3 regions of the Paenibacillus sp. FSL k6-2145 genome follow, and region 2 is predicted to be linked to each of the others. Evidence: predicted binding sites of a transcription regulator. Region 2 holds the regulator's gene; each other region holds the start of a gene.
The links. Region 2 encodes LexA, which represses DNA repair genes until DNA is damaged. Its sites were predicted from a motif close to CGAACATATGTTCG; they were not measured.

Region 1: the regulator LexA is predicted to act here: its motif matches at 3,433-3,446, upstream of recA (recombinase RecA).
Region 3: the regulator LexA is predicted to act here: its motif matches at 2,144-2,157, upstream of NZ043_RS25780 (DNA polymerase IV).

What each region holds. Positions count from the first base shown of each region.
Region 1 is NZ_CP150267.1:4,664,588-4,669,298, forward strand. Features, by position in the region: gene NZ043_RS20775 (RodZ domain-containing protein) at 1-116, shown strand, start outside; gene NZ043_RS20780 (hypothetical protein) at 190-354, shown strand; gene NZ043_RS20785 (YajQ family cyclic di-GMP-binding protein) at 510-1,001, shown strand; gene pgsA (CDP-diacylglycerol--glycerol-3-phosphate 3-phosphatidyltransferase) at 1,322-1,909, shown strand; gene NZ043_RS20795 (competence/damage-inducible protein A) at 2,017-3,273, shown strand; gene recA (recombinase RecA) at 3,516-4,580, shown strand.
Region 2 is NZ_CP150267.1:6,250,459-6,255,169, reverse strand. Features, by position in the region: partial or broken gene NZ043_RS27620 (IS30 family transposase) at 1-158, shown strand, start outside; gene NZ043_RS27615 (aldehyde dehydrogenase) at 874-2,175, shown strand; gene lexA (transcriptional repressor LexA) at 2,281-2,907, opposite strand; gene NZ043_RS27605 (LysM peptidoglycan-binding domain-containing protein) at 3,204-3,581, shown strand; gene NZ043_RS27600 (DUF896 domain-containing protein) at 3,677-3,886, shown strand; gene NZ043_RS27595 (hypothetical protein) at 4,012-4,521, shown strand; gene NZ043_RS27590 (HAD family hydrolase) at 4,550-4,711, shown strand, end outside.
Region 3 is NZ_CP150267.1:5,847,042-5,851,752, reverse strand. Features, by position in the region: gene NZ043_RS25795 (spore germination protein) at 1-46, opposite strand, end outside; gene NZ043_RS25790 (hypothetical protein) at 166-534, opposite strand; gene NZ043_RS25785 (YolD-like family protein) at 536-883, opposite strand; gene NZ043_RS25780 (DNA polymerase IV) at 880-2,118, opposite strand; gene NZ043_RS25775 (chromosome condensation regulator) at 2,465-3,352, opposite strand; gene NZ043_RS25770 (fructose-1,6-bisphosphatase) at 3,545-4,711, opposite strand, start outside.

The DNA.
Region 1 (4,711 bases), 1.6 Mb from region 2:
CGACCAATCGGATCCGTTTGAAGCTTGGTGAAGACAGTAGTAGTAGTACTACTTCTTCTACAGGTGTTGAAAATGGATCAACGGACGGTACAGGGGGTACCACGGGGAGCGAATAACCGGGTCAACTGCAGGAGACAATAACCGTGTCTTAACTTGCAGTTAACTTTTGGTGAAGTGAGGTGGATGGCTGTGACAGTCAGCTGGATCGTAACAGGTTTAGGGATCATTGTCAGCCTCCTGGGTTATTACCTGACTCCAAGTGCTTGGGGTTACGGAATATTGGGTTTTGGACTTGCACATGTGCTTTTGGGTGTGCTCGATATGTTCAGACAGCCCAACCGCAGCCGCTATTAGGTTGGAAGCTGGACCAGCAAGCATTTTTGGCAGCCACTTCAAGTGGAAGCCAAAAATGCTTTTTTCTTTGTCTAAAACAGCTTGAAATTAGACTTTTGCTTAAGGTATCCTCTATAATGTTACAGAACATACGATTAACTGAAAGGGTGACTGGTTTGAGTTCAGAAAATTCATTTGATATCGTGTCCAAAATGGACTTGCAAGAACTGACAAATGCCGTTACACAAACCGAGAAGGAAATTGGCACTCGTTATGACTTCAAGGGCAGCAAGAGCAGCCTGAAACTGGATAAGGATGCGTTAACGATCGTATCTGATGATGAGACCAAACTCAAGGCTGTCATTGACGTGCTGCAATCCAAAATGGCGAAGCGTGGTCTACCATTGAAAAACATTGATTACGCAAAGGTAGAGCCAGCGTCTTCTGGTACAGTCCGACAGCGTTTGAATTTTAAACAGGGGATTGATCAGGACATCGCCAAGAAAATCAATATTCTAATTCGCGATTCCAAGATGAAGGTGAAGAGTCAGATTCAGGGAGACCAACTCCGGGTAACTGGTAAGAGTAAAAATGATTTGCAAGCTGTCATGCAGCTGCTAAATGGTGCTAACCTACCTCTGGATTTGCAATATACAAATTTCAAGTAATATGGCCTTTTTGTAGCAAAAGTGTTTTTTGACACTGTATTGGGCGTATATTATACTAAGTGTGCATTGCTGGCAGTCATGCATCAAGTCCAGTCCTCATCGTTTGCTGACTTTGTGAAAAGCAGTACATCTTCTGGAAGTCACCGGAACGTTTAAAGCGGTTTTGCTTTTGAGCGGTTGACTTTATTTTTTGCGTTTCTACATAGTGGGATCATGTTAATATGGATTGACATTGAAACTGTACATTTCATGTTCCGGATGATGATAACGGGATTATGATGATTGTTTGGAGTAATGGAGGATATGAGGGAGGGCGTCTTGTGAATTTACCCAACCGGATTACGCTTGCACGAATTTGCTTAATCCCTTTTTTGATGGTGTTCCTGCTCGTGGATTTTCCATTTTATCCAGAGCCGTTGCAGCTTGGAAGCTTTTCGCTTCCGTATAATCAACTGATTGCTGCTGTTATTTTTATCATCGCCGCAAGCACAGATGGAATTGACGGATACCTTGCGCGGAAAAATAACATGGTTACCAATCTGGGGAAACTGCTTGATCCACTCGCAGACAAGCTGCTGGTTACTGCAGTTTTGATCTCGCTTGTGGAGATGGGCAAGCTGGATTCCTGGATTGCAGTTGTTATTATTAGTCGTGAATTCGCAGTTACCGGCTTGCGTCAAATTGCATTGCTGGATGGTTCGGTTGTTGCCGCTAGTGCTTGGGGCAAGCTGAAGACTGTAGTGCAGATTGTGGCGATTGTGCTGTTGCTGTTGAACAATTTCCCGTTTTCATACACGGGTATTCACGTCGATATTATTGCGGTATGGGCAGCAGCGCTTATTACCATCTGGTCGGGTATCGATTACTTTATCAAAAACAAAAATTTGCTTCATTTAACAAAAGCATAATGGTTTGTTCTTAAATGGGTAATCATGAAGGAAGCATTGGGTCAGGGGCAATAGGAAATTATCCTATTGCCCTTTGATCACTCACCACGTGTACAGGAGGATGCTCAATGAAGGCAGAAATCATTGCAGTTGGCACAGAGCTACTGCTTGGACAAATCGTCAATACCAATGCCAGATACCTATCCCGTGAATTGGCTGCGATGGGGATCGATGTATATTTCCAAACGGTGGTTGGGGATAACCTGAACCGTCTTAGTGAAGCTATACGCATTGCGCAGGGCCGTGCAGACGTTATTTTGTTTTCCGGTGGCATCGGACCTACCCAAGATGATCTGACCAAGGATGCGCTCGCAGCTGTTCTTAACCGGAAACTGCATACAGATCGAATGGCAATGGACAAAATTGAGAGCTTTTTCAGAGATCGTAATGTGGACATGACAGAGAATAACCGACGTCAGGCGATCGTTATTGATGGCGGCACACCTCTTGCCAACGAAACAGGACTTGCGGCGGGAAATGCGATTTCTGACAATGACAAATATTATGTTGTAATGCCTGGACCACCTAAAGAGTTGATTCCAATGTTTGAACAGGAAGTCAAGCCTTGGCTGTTCCAGCATGTGCTCACAGAAGAGATGCCAATCTATTCCCGAATGCTCAAATTCGCAGGTATTGGTGAATCTGCTTTGGAAGATCGACTATTGGATCTGATTGACGCGCAGACAGACCCCACGATTGCTCCTTACGCGAGCGAAGGCGAAGTTACGGTACGTGTCTCCACGAAGGCTGCGAGTGAGGGAGAGGCGAAGCTGAAGCTGGATGCGATGGAGGTTCAGATTCGGGAGCGTTTGACAGAACATCTCTACGCGAACGAGGATGTGCCTATAGAGTACACGATTGTAACCATGATGTCTGACATGGGGTTGACGCTCAGCGCTGCTGAGAGCTGTACAGGAGGGCTTGTCATGCAAAGTCTGACCTCTGTACCCGGAAGTGCGTCAATGCTCAAAGGTGGAATTGTTTGTTACTCCAATGAAATTAAAGAAAAGTTGCTAAATGTGCCTCATGATTATCTGGAAGGTGAAGATGCACCAGGGGCGGTAAGTCCTGAGGTTGCAAAAGTGCTTGCTGAACAGATCCGTATGATTGGCGATGCTGATTTTGGCCTGGCTGTTACCGGTGTAGCTGGACCGGGATATTCGGAACGTAAACCACCCGGACTTGTCTTCATCGCTCTTGCTGAACGTGGAAAAGAGACGGAAATTCATGAGCTGCGTATTAATGGTAATCGTGAGACTGTTCGCATTCGTTCAGCCAAAGCGATTCTCTATCGCTTATGGCAAAAACTTGTGGCGATGGATTGATTAGTTAATAGCTTCGATTGCATTTACAGTTCCAAGCAAGTATAATTAAGGAAGACGGAAGAACCGTAGAATTAGGCTTTACAGCCTTGTTTACGGTTCTTTTTTCTGTTTAATGGAAAGTTTCCTTGAGGAAGAGGCGCCTCGGCCTTTACAAAAAAACGAATGTATGTTCGAAAAAAAGCTTGGCAAACGTGTTAAAACAAGGTATCATTATCTTATAAACAGTAAAGGGTGTGAGCTTATTGTCAGACCGTCGTGCCGCGCTTGATATGGCGCTCCGTCAAATAGAGAAGCAATTTGGTAAAGGATCCATCATGAAACTGGGTGAGTCCACTCATATGAATGTGGAAATTATTCCCAGTGGTTCCTTGGCTTTGGATATTGCATTAGGAACAGGCGGCTTGCCTAAAGGCCGTATTGTTGAAATATATGGACCTGAATCCTCAGGTAAAACAACTGTCGCATTACATGCGATTGCTGAAGTACAACGTGTTGGTGGACAAGCAGCATTTATCGATGCCGAGCATGCTCTTGATCCTCAATATGCAAGCAAATTGGGTGTTAACATTGACGAATTGCTTCTATCTCAGCCAGATACGGGTGAGCAAGGGCTGGAAATTGCAGAAGCTCTTGTACGCAGTGGTGCAGTAGATATCGTTGTTATTGACTCCGTAGCTGCCTTGGTTCCAAAAGCAGAGATTGAAGGCGAAATGGGTGATTCACACGTTGGTTTGCAAGCGCGTTTGATGTCTCAGGCGTTGCGTAAATTGTCTGGTGCAATCAGCAAATCCAAAACAATCGCAATCTTCATTAACCAGCTTCGTGAGAAAGTCGGCGTTATGTTTGGTAACCCGGAAACAACACCTGGTGGTCGTGCTCTGAAGTTTTATTCCACAGTACGTCTGGATGTGCGTCGTATTGAGAGTATCAAATCAGGCAATGACATGATTGGTAACCGTACTCGTATTAAAGTTGTGAAAAACAAAGTGGCACCTCCGTTTAAACAAGCGGAAGTGGATATCATGTATGGCGAGGGTATTTCGAGAGAAGGCAGTATCATTGACATTGGTACAGAGCTGGATATCGTTAATAAAAGTGGTGCATGGTACTCCTACGAAGGCGAGCGTTTAGGACAAGGCCGTGAGAACGCAAAGCAGTTCATGAAAGAGCATAAAGACATTGCTGAAATCATTGAACAAAAAATTCGGGTAGCTAGTAACTTGACTACCGCAGTTCCTGCGCCAACTAGTGAAGAGCAACAAAAAGAAGCAGAAGAAGAACAAGAATTGTTTGAAATCAACGAGTAATTTCTCAGGGTCCTCCCTTGTAGGGAGGACCCTGAGGGTGTTCCCCACTGGGCTCCGTAAACTTATCAGATTGAGCTTGGATCAATCTGGATAATGGATTGTAGTGGGAGTACTCATGCTGTCTAACAGCC
Region 2 (4,711 bases):
TACTCCGAGAGTTCCACCCCAAGGGTAGGGATTTTGCTAGGGTAGAGGATGAAGATCTTGTCCGCTCACTCGATTTGATCAATAACAGACCCCGAAAATGCTTGAGGTGGAGAACCGCTCACGAATCCTTTTCAGAGGAACTGTCGCACTTAGCTTGACAATCTGTCTTTAAATGATTTATAAAACTTTACTTTCTAAAAATACCACATAATTAAATGTAAAAATATGACATATATTACATTGTGATTTGTATTTCCCCCCCTACAGATCTACTAACGTAACTTCCAAAAATTCCTCCAACTGATTAAGTAGTATATCCAATCTAAACAGATTTGGACGATCATGAAATGCAGCGGATGAGTGAGATACTAGATGAGTTTTTTTAATAGAAGTAGTACAAGTTGATTTGATATTATTTAACCCTTTCTTCGAAGACCGCTCTCAGGAGTAGTTGTTGGATTAAAATCTGCTCGTTGTGAAGTTGTGGCCAGGAATGGATAAATCATCTTAAAGCAAATTAAAAAATTTCCCCTAATTCTTCTTCATTAGCCCACGTAACTTTTTTGTGTTTATCTGTGACCAAGGTTTACCTTTATAACAAACACATTCGTTCGTCGATTTAGATAATCGCAAAACTCACTTTTCATTAATGTTAAACTTTCTGAAGCAAAAGATTTAAATCAAACTTCCTTAGAAATTCTGATAGCCACAGATAGAAAGGAATACTAGCATTCACTCTTTTAAAATTCCAACCATCGTCCAATACATACAAATGGATGTTTCATTTGTATGTTGAAAGTTTCATATAGAAGAGGTATACTTTATTTGAATTTTGAACAATTTAATTTTAAATAATTAATTGGAGATGTTAATATGGATCAAGCAAAACAACTAGTGACAGAACAACGTACATTCTTTTATACAGGACAAACTAAAAATATCGAGTATCGGATTAATGCGCTTCAACAGCTTAGAAAAGGAATTGAAAAGTATCAGCAACGGATTCAAGATGCACTTCGGGCAGATTTGAACAAATCAGAGGCGGAAGCTTACGGTTCAGAGATTCGTATTGTTTTGGGTGAACTGGATTTTGCATTAGAACACCTGCAGGAATGGGCTTCACCTAAACAAGTCCCAACCAATCCGGCTATGCCGGATGGGGTGAGCACCATTTACCCTGAACCATACGGAGTGGCGCTTATTATTGCACCTTGGAACTATCCTTTCCAATTGGCCTTCGGTCCACTGATTGGAGCAATTGCAGCCGGTAACTGTGCAGTTATCAAGCCTTCTGAATTAACACCAGCCGTATCTCGTCTGACGTATGATCTGATTCAGGAGATCTTCCCTCAGGAGTATATCGCCGTTATGGAAGGGGAAGTCGAGGCCAGCACAGCATTGTTGAAAGAGAAGTTTGATTATATTTTCTTCACAGGAAGCACGGGTGTTGGTCGCATTGTGATGAAGGCAGCTGCGGAGCACTTGACTCCTGTAACTCTTGAGTTGGGCGGTAAAAGTCCTGCTATTGTCCATAGCGATGCAGATCTGAAGCTGGTGGCCCAACGTATTGTTCGTGGTAAGTTCCTGAATGCAGGCCAAACTTGCGTTGCTCCGGATTATTTGCTTGTACATGAACAAGTTCATGATGAATTGATCAATCTGATTGGTGCAGAGATCAAAGATAAATTTGGAGATGATGTGTTACAGAACACTGATTTCCCGCATATTGTCAATGCTCGTAACTTTGATCGGTTATCGAAATTCCTCACAGATGGCAAAACGCTGATAGGTGGACGATCTGTACGTGAGCAGTTGCTGATTGAGCCAACTGTACTTGGAGATGTGAACTGGGAATCAGCTGTCATGCAAGAAGAGATCTTCGGTCCGATTCTTCCTGTATTTACGTACAGTGACTTGAAACCTATGCTGGATGAGATTGTTCGTCGGCCAAAACCATTGGCATTATATCTCTTCACACAGGATGAGCAACTGCAAGATCAGGTTTTGAATCAAGTATCCTTCGGTGGGGGATGTATTAATGACACACTTTCTCATATGACTTCACACTATCTCCCGTTTGGTGGTGTAGGAGAGAGCGGTATGGGCTCATATCACGGGCAACAGAGCTTTGATGTGTTCTCGCATCACAAGAGTGTTCTGAAACGCAGTGAATAATTATCCGCTAAAATAACATAAACATGAAAAAAAGAGGTTGTCCTGTTGATCAGGACAACCTCTTTCGTATTTCATTACATCTAGTTTTGTTACTCAAGTTAAATATTAATGAATATCTCGGAAAAGGCCAATGACTTTACCCAGAATACTAACATGTTTCAAACGTAAAGGTTCGAAGGTCGCATTCTCCGGTTGAAGGCGAATATGATCTTTCTCTTTATAGAACGTTTTCACTGTAGCTTCATCGTCTTCAGTCATTGCTACGACGATATCACCGTTATCAGCAGTTTGCTGTTGACGGACAATAACGTAATCTCCGTTAACGATTCCAGCTTCCACCATACTATCTCCGACTACCGAAAGCATAAACACTTTCTGTTCGCCTACATAATGTGTAGGAAGAGGGAAGTAGTCTTCAATGTTCTCGGTTGCAGTGATTGGAACCCCGGCTGTAACCTTACCAACGACAGGAATACGTGCAACGCTATGAGCAAATTGATGAGAATGCTCAGATTCTTCCTGGCTCAAAAGCTCAATGGCTCTTGGCTTGGTAGGGTCGCGTCGGATCAAACCTTTTTTCTCCAAACGATCCAAATGTCCATGTACTGTTGAGCTGGAAGCAAGTCCAACCGCTTCACCAATTTCCCGTACGGAAGGAGGATACCCCTTCAACCGGACTTCATTTCGTATAAACTCCAGAATAGCCTGCTGCCTGCTGGATATCTTCGACATACCGTATCAACCCCATTTTAGTAACGTTTGGGAAAATTATAACATAGAACCTCCGTTCGTACAAACATAAGTTCTAAATAAAATAGCATTAAATCAGTGTTTTTTAACTTATAGAACAGAAATTGTCCAAAAGTCAGAGCATAATACTGCAAATGCTTTGCAAAAGGAAGTGAAATAAGAAATTTCTCCTTCAAAAAAGAAGCGAACAATTGTTCTAAAAATCTATTGAACAAAACAAGTGTTCGTGTTATATTGATTTCAACAGATAGGAACAAACGTTTGGAGGCGGGTATTTAATGAGATATTCTACTTATCAAAGCATTTATGAACCAATGAATTCGGAACTGGTGAAGACTAAAATAGGGAACTACAAGAAGGTTTTAGCGCGTTTCAAGATTTCTTCATGGATGTTAAAGGTAGCCATTACCTCTTTGATTATATTTATTGGATGTAGCACCGTTTTAACTGTATTTGCTGGCAATGAGAATGATGTTCTGCCTGGAGGAAAGATAGCTGTTTCACAAGGGGAAACATTATGGAGTATTTCTTTGGAACATAAACCGACGAATATGGATACACGTATTTATATAGAAGCAATTAAGAAAGTGAATCAACTTCATACAACTTCCATCCAAGTGGGACAAGTACTAGCTCTACCGCAATTTGCAGAATAAAATGCACATCAATGAGTGTTAACGCGTGTCAGCTTGACAAGCTGCCTTTATAATGGCAAAGTTAATATGACTTTGTATTTTTGGAGGGGACAAGCTTGGATATAGATAGTCTGGTAGCACGCATTAACGAATTGGCTCGTAAGCAAAAGTCCACTGGATTGTCGGAGGAAGAACTTGCTGAACGTGCCGAGCTAAGAGAGATTTATTTGAGTAATATTCGCAACAATTTCAGACAACAACTGGATACCATTGAGATTGTTGATGATGAGAATGACAAAGGCCACCAAGGCAAACTCAAACACTAACGAAACCTAATGATATCATTATGATATTTAGGTTTCTTCCTGTTATTTTGAGTGTGCAATTTATAGGGGGAAATGTTGGTTTACAGTTATGTAAGCCGATACAAAGACACATAAGGGGGATTCTCATGTCGCGTTCGTTCGAGAGAACGGTTAAGAAAAATTCCAAGCAGTTAAATCAGCAACGCAAAAAAAGTGGTCAACCAATCACGGGTACACCAGGTGAAGAAGTCTTTAAGGGACGCAGCTTGTTGTTCCCAATATTTTTGATTGGTCTCGCCTTTTTGTATCTGTTTATGAGCACATTCCTTGTGCAAGCTCCAATGACAACTTGGGACTGGGTGACGATGCTGCTTTACGTATTTTTGGCAGTCATCTTCATGCTTCGCCGTCCATACATCAAGATTAGCAGTAATCGGATTATCACGACGAAGGGTAATCGTGAACGTTCAATCGGGGTTGACGATATTGTCAAATTCAGAATTGAACCAGGTACAGTTGTTATCGAACATAACAGTCGCGGGAAAAGATGGGTGTTTACCAAGTTATTGAACCGTTACGATACAGATGCGATTGCCGAACGTTTGTTGAAGTTTGCAAAAGCACACCAGATCACCGTGGAAACCGTCGAAAAGTAATTATTGCATAAAGGGGTAGATGATCGGAATGGCGTTAAAAGCGATTTTGTTCGACCTAGATGATACTTTATTATGGGATGAGCGTAGTGTTCGAGAAGCTTTTCATGAGACTTGTCTAATCGCAGCGAAAGAGACTGGGGTTAAACCAGAAGAACTTGAAGAAGCTGTTCGTAATGAGGCACGTGGACTG
Region 3 (4,711 bases), 400 kb from region 2:
AGGATTCGTTCAAACTTTTGGTGATATTTTCCTCTTTTGTGTTCATGGCAGATTGATCATCCACTACCCTTACCTCCCTTCTTACAGCAACATTTCCTTATTATGACGATTATTCTTCTTGATATACATCGCGGCTTGTTCGCAGGTACATCTTATTTTCTATGTTCATTTGAGCAAATCAGTAATATCAACGTTCATATGTTCAGTAAGCATTAAGGTTACATCCACTTTTACTTTGCTCCATAATAATGTCATTTTATGAATGTAACCTCTCACCGAATAATCTACCGTTAAACTCAGCTCAGATCTCACTTCATCTATGATTTTAATATGATGTTCCTTTAGCCTTTGTTTTGATTTGTACATCTCTAAAGCAATTTTCTTTTGGGTACCGTCCAGGTAGTCAACATACACAGATTTCATTTTGAAGTTGGAAGCGTATATTTTATGCTTATCTACCTCCAGAGCACCTAAAAGATAAGGGAGCTCCACCACCCTCTTCACGAGTGAAAGTTCCTCGAAAGTCTGTCGCAATTTACACGCCTCCTTCTTCAAGTTTTACAGCGACCAATTGATCAAAATCGACCCATTCAAATCCATTCTCCATTTCAATTTTGATTTTCTTCCCAAAGGTACTGACTGAAGTGACGATCCCGTGTTTATACCGATTGCCTGACTCAGTAAATATTTCAAAGGTGGCTTGCAATGTATAATTGAGCGACATATCTATATTCTGAGTAATAATCTCCCACTCATCTTCATGGATCAGTGGTTTCGCTTGATAATGAATTTGAGTTCGATGCTGTATAATTCGTTCTTTATGTTGAGGAAGCATCATGCGGCTCGATTCCCATAATCCATTGGCCTCCAGTTTTTTGCTCATTTATAATGCCCCCCAATTTTAGATGCTCGATCGATCGCTTGACCCGCAGCCGTAATGGAGCTCGCTCGTAGAATGGCAATGTCGCCAAATCGATCCTTAATGTCGTCCATCACCTGATCAATGGCCCGTTTCTGCTCTTGATCATCAAAAAAAGATAGTTGATATGTATCCGCGTTGGATAATTGAGACAGGGATACGCCTACACGGCGCACAGGTTGCCCATCCCAGTGTTGATGGAATATGCGTTTGGCTATCTTGCATACATCAACGGTTATGTTTGTAGGATCAGACAGTTTAACCTGCCTGTGAAAACCAGTGGGGTGGTCAAAATCCGCTCCAGACACACTTACGGATACGACACTACCCATCAGTCCCTTTTGCCGGGCTCTTCTGCATACTTCTGTACAGATATCGAGAATAACCACTTCGATCTCCCATGCCTCTGTGAAATCTCTAGGCAGGGTCATTCCGTTTCCGATATCCTTTTGTGTACTGTGCGTGTTCACGGTTACCGGCGAATTGTCGAGTCCATTTGCGACTCTCCAGATGACTTCTCCATTAACACCCCACTTACTTCTTAATTTGGAAAGAGGCGTATTCGCCAGGTCTCTAATGGTTCGGATGCCCATCTTCCACAGATGTTTTTCCATTCTTGAGCCTATCCCCCACATATCGCGGATGGGCTTATCTCCAATATGGAGGTGTAACTCCTCTTTCTTTAAGTGGAAAATGCCCCCCTCTGCTTTTTTAGCGATCATATCGCAGCATAATTTACTGATGATTTTGTTTTCACCAATGCCAGCTCTCGCGTATACGCCTGTTTCATTATAGATTTTGTCTTGAATTTGCTTGGCCAAATCGACTGGATCATTACCAAATAGATGCATAGACCCTGTAAAATCAGCGAATAATTCGTCTATACTGTAAGGTTCGACCAGATCGGTGAACTCCTCAATAATGGACATGATTTGAGTGGATACTTCGATGTATTCTTGCATGTGTGGTCTCACAATGATCAGTTCAGGGCACTTCTGAAGAGACTGCCAGAGTGGTTCCGCGGTAGATACACCCTTCGCTTTGGCTAGTGGACAAGCGGCAAGGATAATTCCAGAACGTCTTGCGGGGTCTCCCGCGACAGCTAATGGTCTATTTTTGTATTGAGGCATTTTTGCCTTTTCGACTGAAGCATAAAAGCTCTGCATATCAATGAGCATAATGGTTCGTTGCTTAGTCAACACTGAAATCACTCCTGTACTTTTAAGAACGTATGTTTGTATATATTATAAACCGAACACATGTTCTTTATGCAAGAGGTAAATATTTATATTTAGGCTACGACGAAGTGATGGATTCAAATCATACTAAGTCACACCAGCTTCTCCATCATTTGAACTCCCACCTGTAAACACAGTTTTCATTTTCCTGACTTAAATGCGAAAATACTTGAATATGTAATTAAGGGTGCTATTCAAAAGCCAATGCACAAAAAGCCGCTAAATTAGCGACTTCAATTGGACCATGTTCTTGTCCCGCGACAAATAAATAAAAGCAGCCGACATCAGCTGCTGCTTTTTTAGTATTTTATTGTTGGATGCTACTCCATCCGCTTACATCACATTGTCCATAATCATTATCACCCACAGCAACCATCGTACCATCCGATTTCAGTCCAATTGTATAGGCACACCCCGCAGAAATAGATCTAATTTCGTGCCAGCCACTTACATCACATTGGTGATGTTTATTCGAACCCACAGCAACCATCGTCCCGTCAGACTTAAGACCAACGGTATGATAACTCCCCGCTGCAACTGCTACAATATCGCGCCAAGCGCTTACGTCGCATTCCCCTTCATTATTTCTACCCACAGCCACTACCGTGCCATCCCATCTAAGCCCAACAGTATGAAGATACCCCGCCGAAACAGCTAATATGTCGCCCCAGTCGTTTACGCTACATTGGTTATACTTATTGTTACCAACGGCTGTTACTGTTCCGTCTATTTTTAGACCAACTGTATGCCAGTCACCCGTCGTGACCGATACAATATCATGCCAGCTGCTCACGTTGCATTCCCCTCCATTATTTCGCCCCACCGCAACCACGGTGCCATCTGATCTAACCCCGACAGTACGGCACCAACCTGCCGAAACGGTTACTATATTGCGCCATTCGCTTACATTGCATTGGTCATGCTTATTCCAACCGATAGCTGTTACCGTACCATCGGATTTAAGACCAACTGTATGTGCATTACCGGTGTTCGTAGCCATATGAACATTACCAGTCGCAACTGCGACGATATGGCACCAATCGCTTACCTTACATTGACCGTATTTATTATCACCCACAGCTATTACTGTTCCGTCAGATCTAAGAGCAACGGTATGACGACGACCTGCCGCTATGGTACAGTTACGGACCCGTTTCGCCTCAAATACTGCTTCCTTCCGTGAATTGTAGCCCATATCTTCCTCCTCTCCACCAATTGAAAATCCTCGGTTAGTTCAACTGTAAGTCATAAAGTTTGTTGTTACATCGTACTGTTACAAAAGAAAGGCTCGCACAGACAGGGTATTCTTACTTCCCTGCCCAATACGAGCGTCTACGTCAAATTGCACTCAAACAGTTGATCCATGTGTGTATTTTTAGCAATCGTTTCATTTCATGTAGCGATATTCTAGAAGATCCTTCAGATTTGAGATTTTCCACAGCAGCTTTTCGCCTACATTGGTTTCCCTCACCAGCTTCCGCGCCAGTTCTTTGTCCACCAATCTTTTTAGAGATAACACGTCCGTTCCGTTACATAACACATCTTCTTTTGAATTAAATTTCTGATGGGCGACGAGCTGCATACCAAAGGAATTGTATAACAAGGTATATCCGGCAATGCCCGTTGTGGACTGATAGGCTTTGGAAAAACCGCCGTCAATCACGATCATTTTTCCGTTTGCTTTAACAGGGCTCTCTCCACGACTTTCTTTGACTGGCGTGTGACCGTTAATGACATGTCCGTGATCTGGATTCAAATCAAACTCCTGCAAAATTTTTCGAGTGATCTCTTCATTTTCACGTAAATGGTAGTAAGGGTTCTTTCTCTCCTTATGTGCTTCTTTATCTTGGATAAAATACCGTTCAAAAGTGGTCATTTCTCTCTTTCCAAATAGCGAGGAGCATTCCCCTGTCCAGATGTACCATACCATATCCGTCGCCAGATCTTCTGTCTCTTCCGGATGCGCAAAGGCGTAACGTAAATAATCTTCAAAAACATCAAGCAATTGACGGCCCGCATATGTCTTGTCTTCAATCTGCATTTCTTCCATATTTCCTTCTTCATCCAAAGGAATACAGCCGTGGATTAACAAATTCCCGTTGTATTTTAAATAAAGACTACCCTTTTTCATAAGAAAATTCATATGTCTGGCCATCTTTTCGGAATGCTGAACGGAAAACAGCAGCTTTTCCATCACCTGGCGTTCTTCCTCCAGCAATTGTTCAGGCTTCTGCGGATTTATGGTTGCGAAACAGGTGTTTTCCAGCAGGTACGTTTTACCGCAGATGTTGATTTCATTTTTGTCGTAATCAATCTGCTCCAGCAAAAGTCTTTCAGACATATTAAAGTATGGGCGTCTCTTGATAATCGGGATTTCAAGTTTAAACTGAATCATGGCAATGGCTTGGTGAATTTTGGTGATCTGCAGAATTTCCTGCTCCGATACATGATGGCCAGCCTGTAACTTAGGTCTGAAGGACGGATTGTCTTCATAATATTTCTCCGCCAGGTTTAGCAGTGGGCGCAGATTGATTCCGTATACATCTTCAATGAT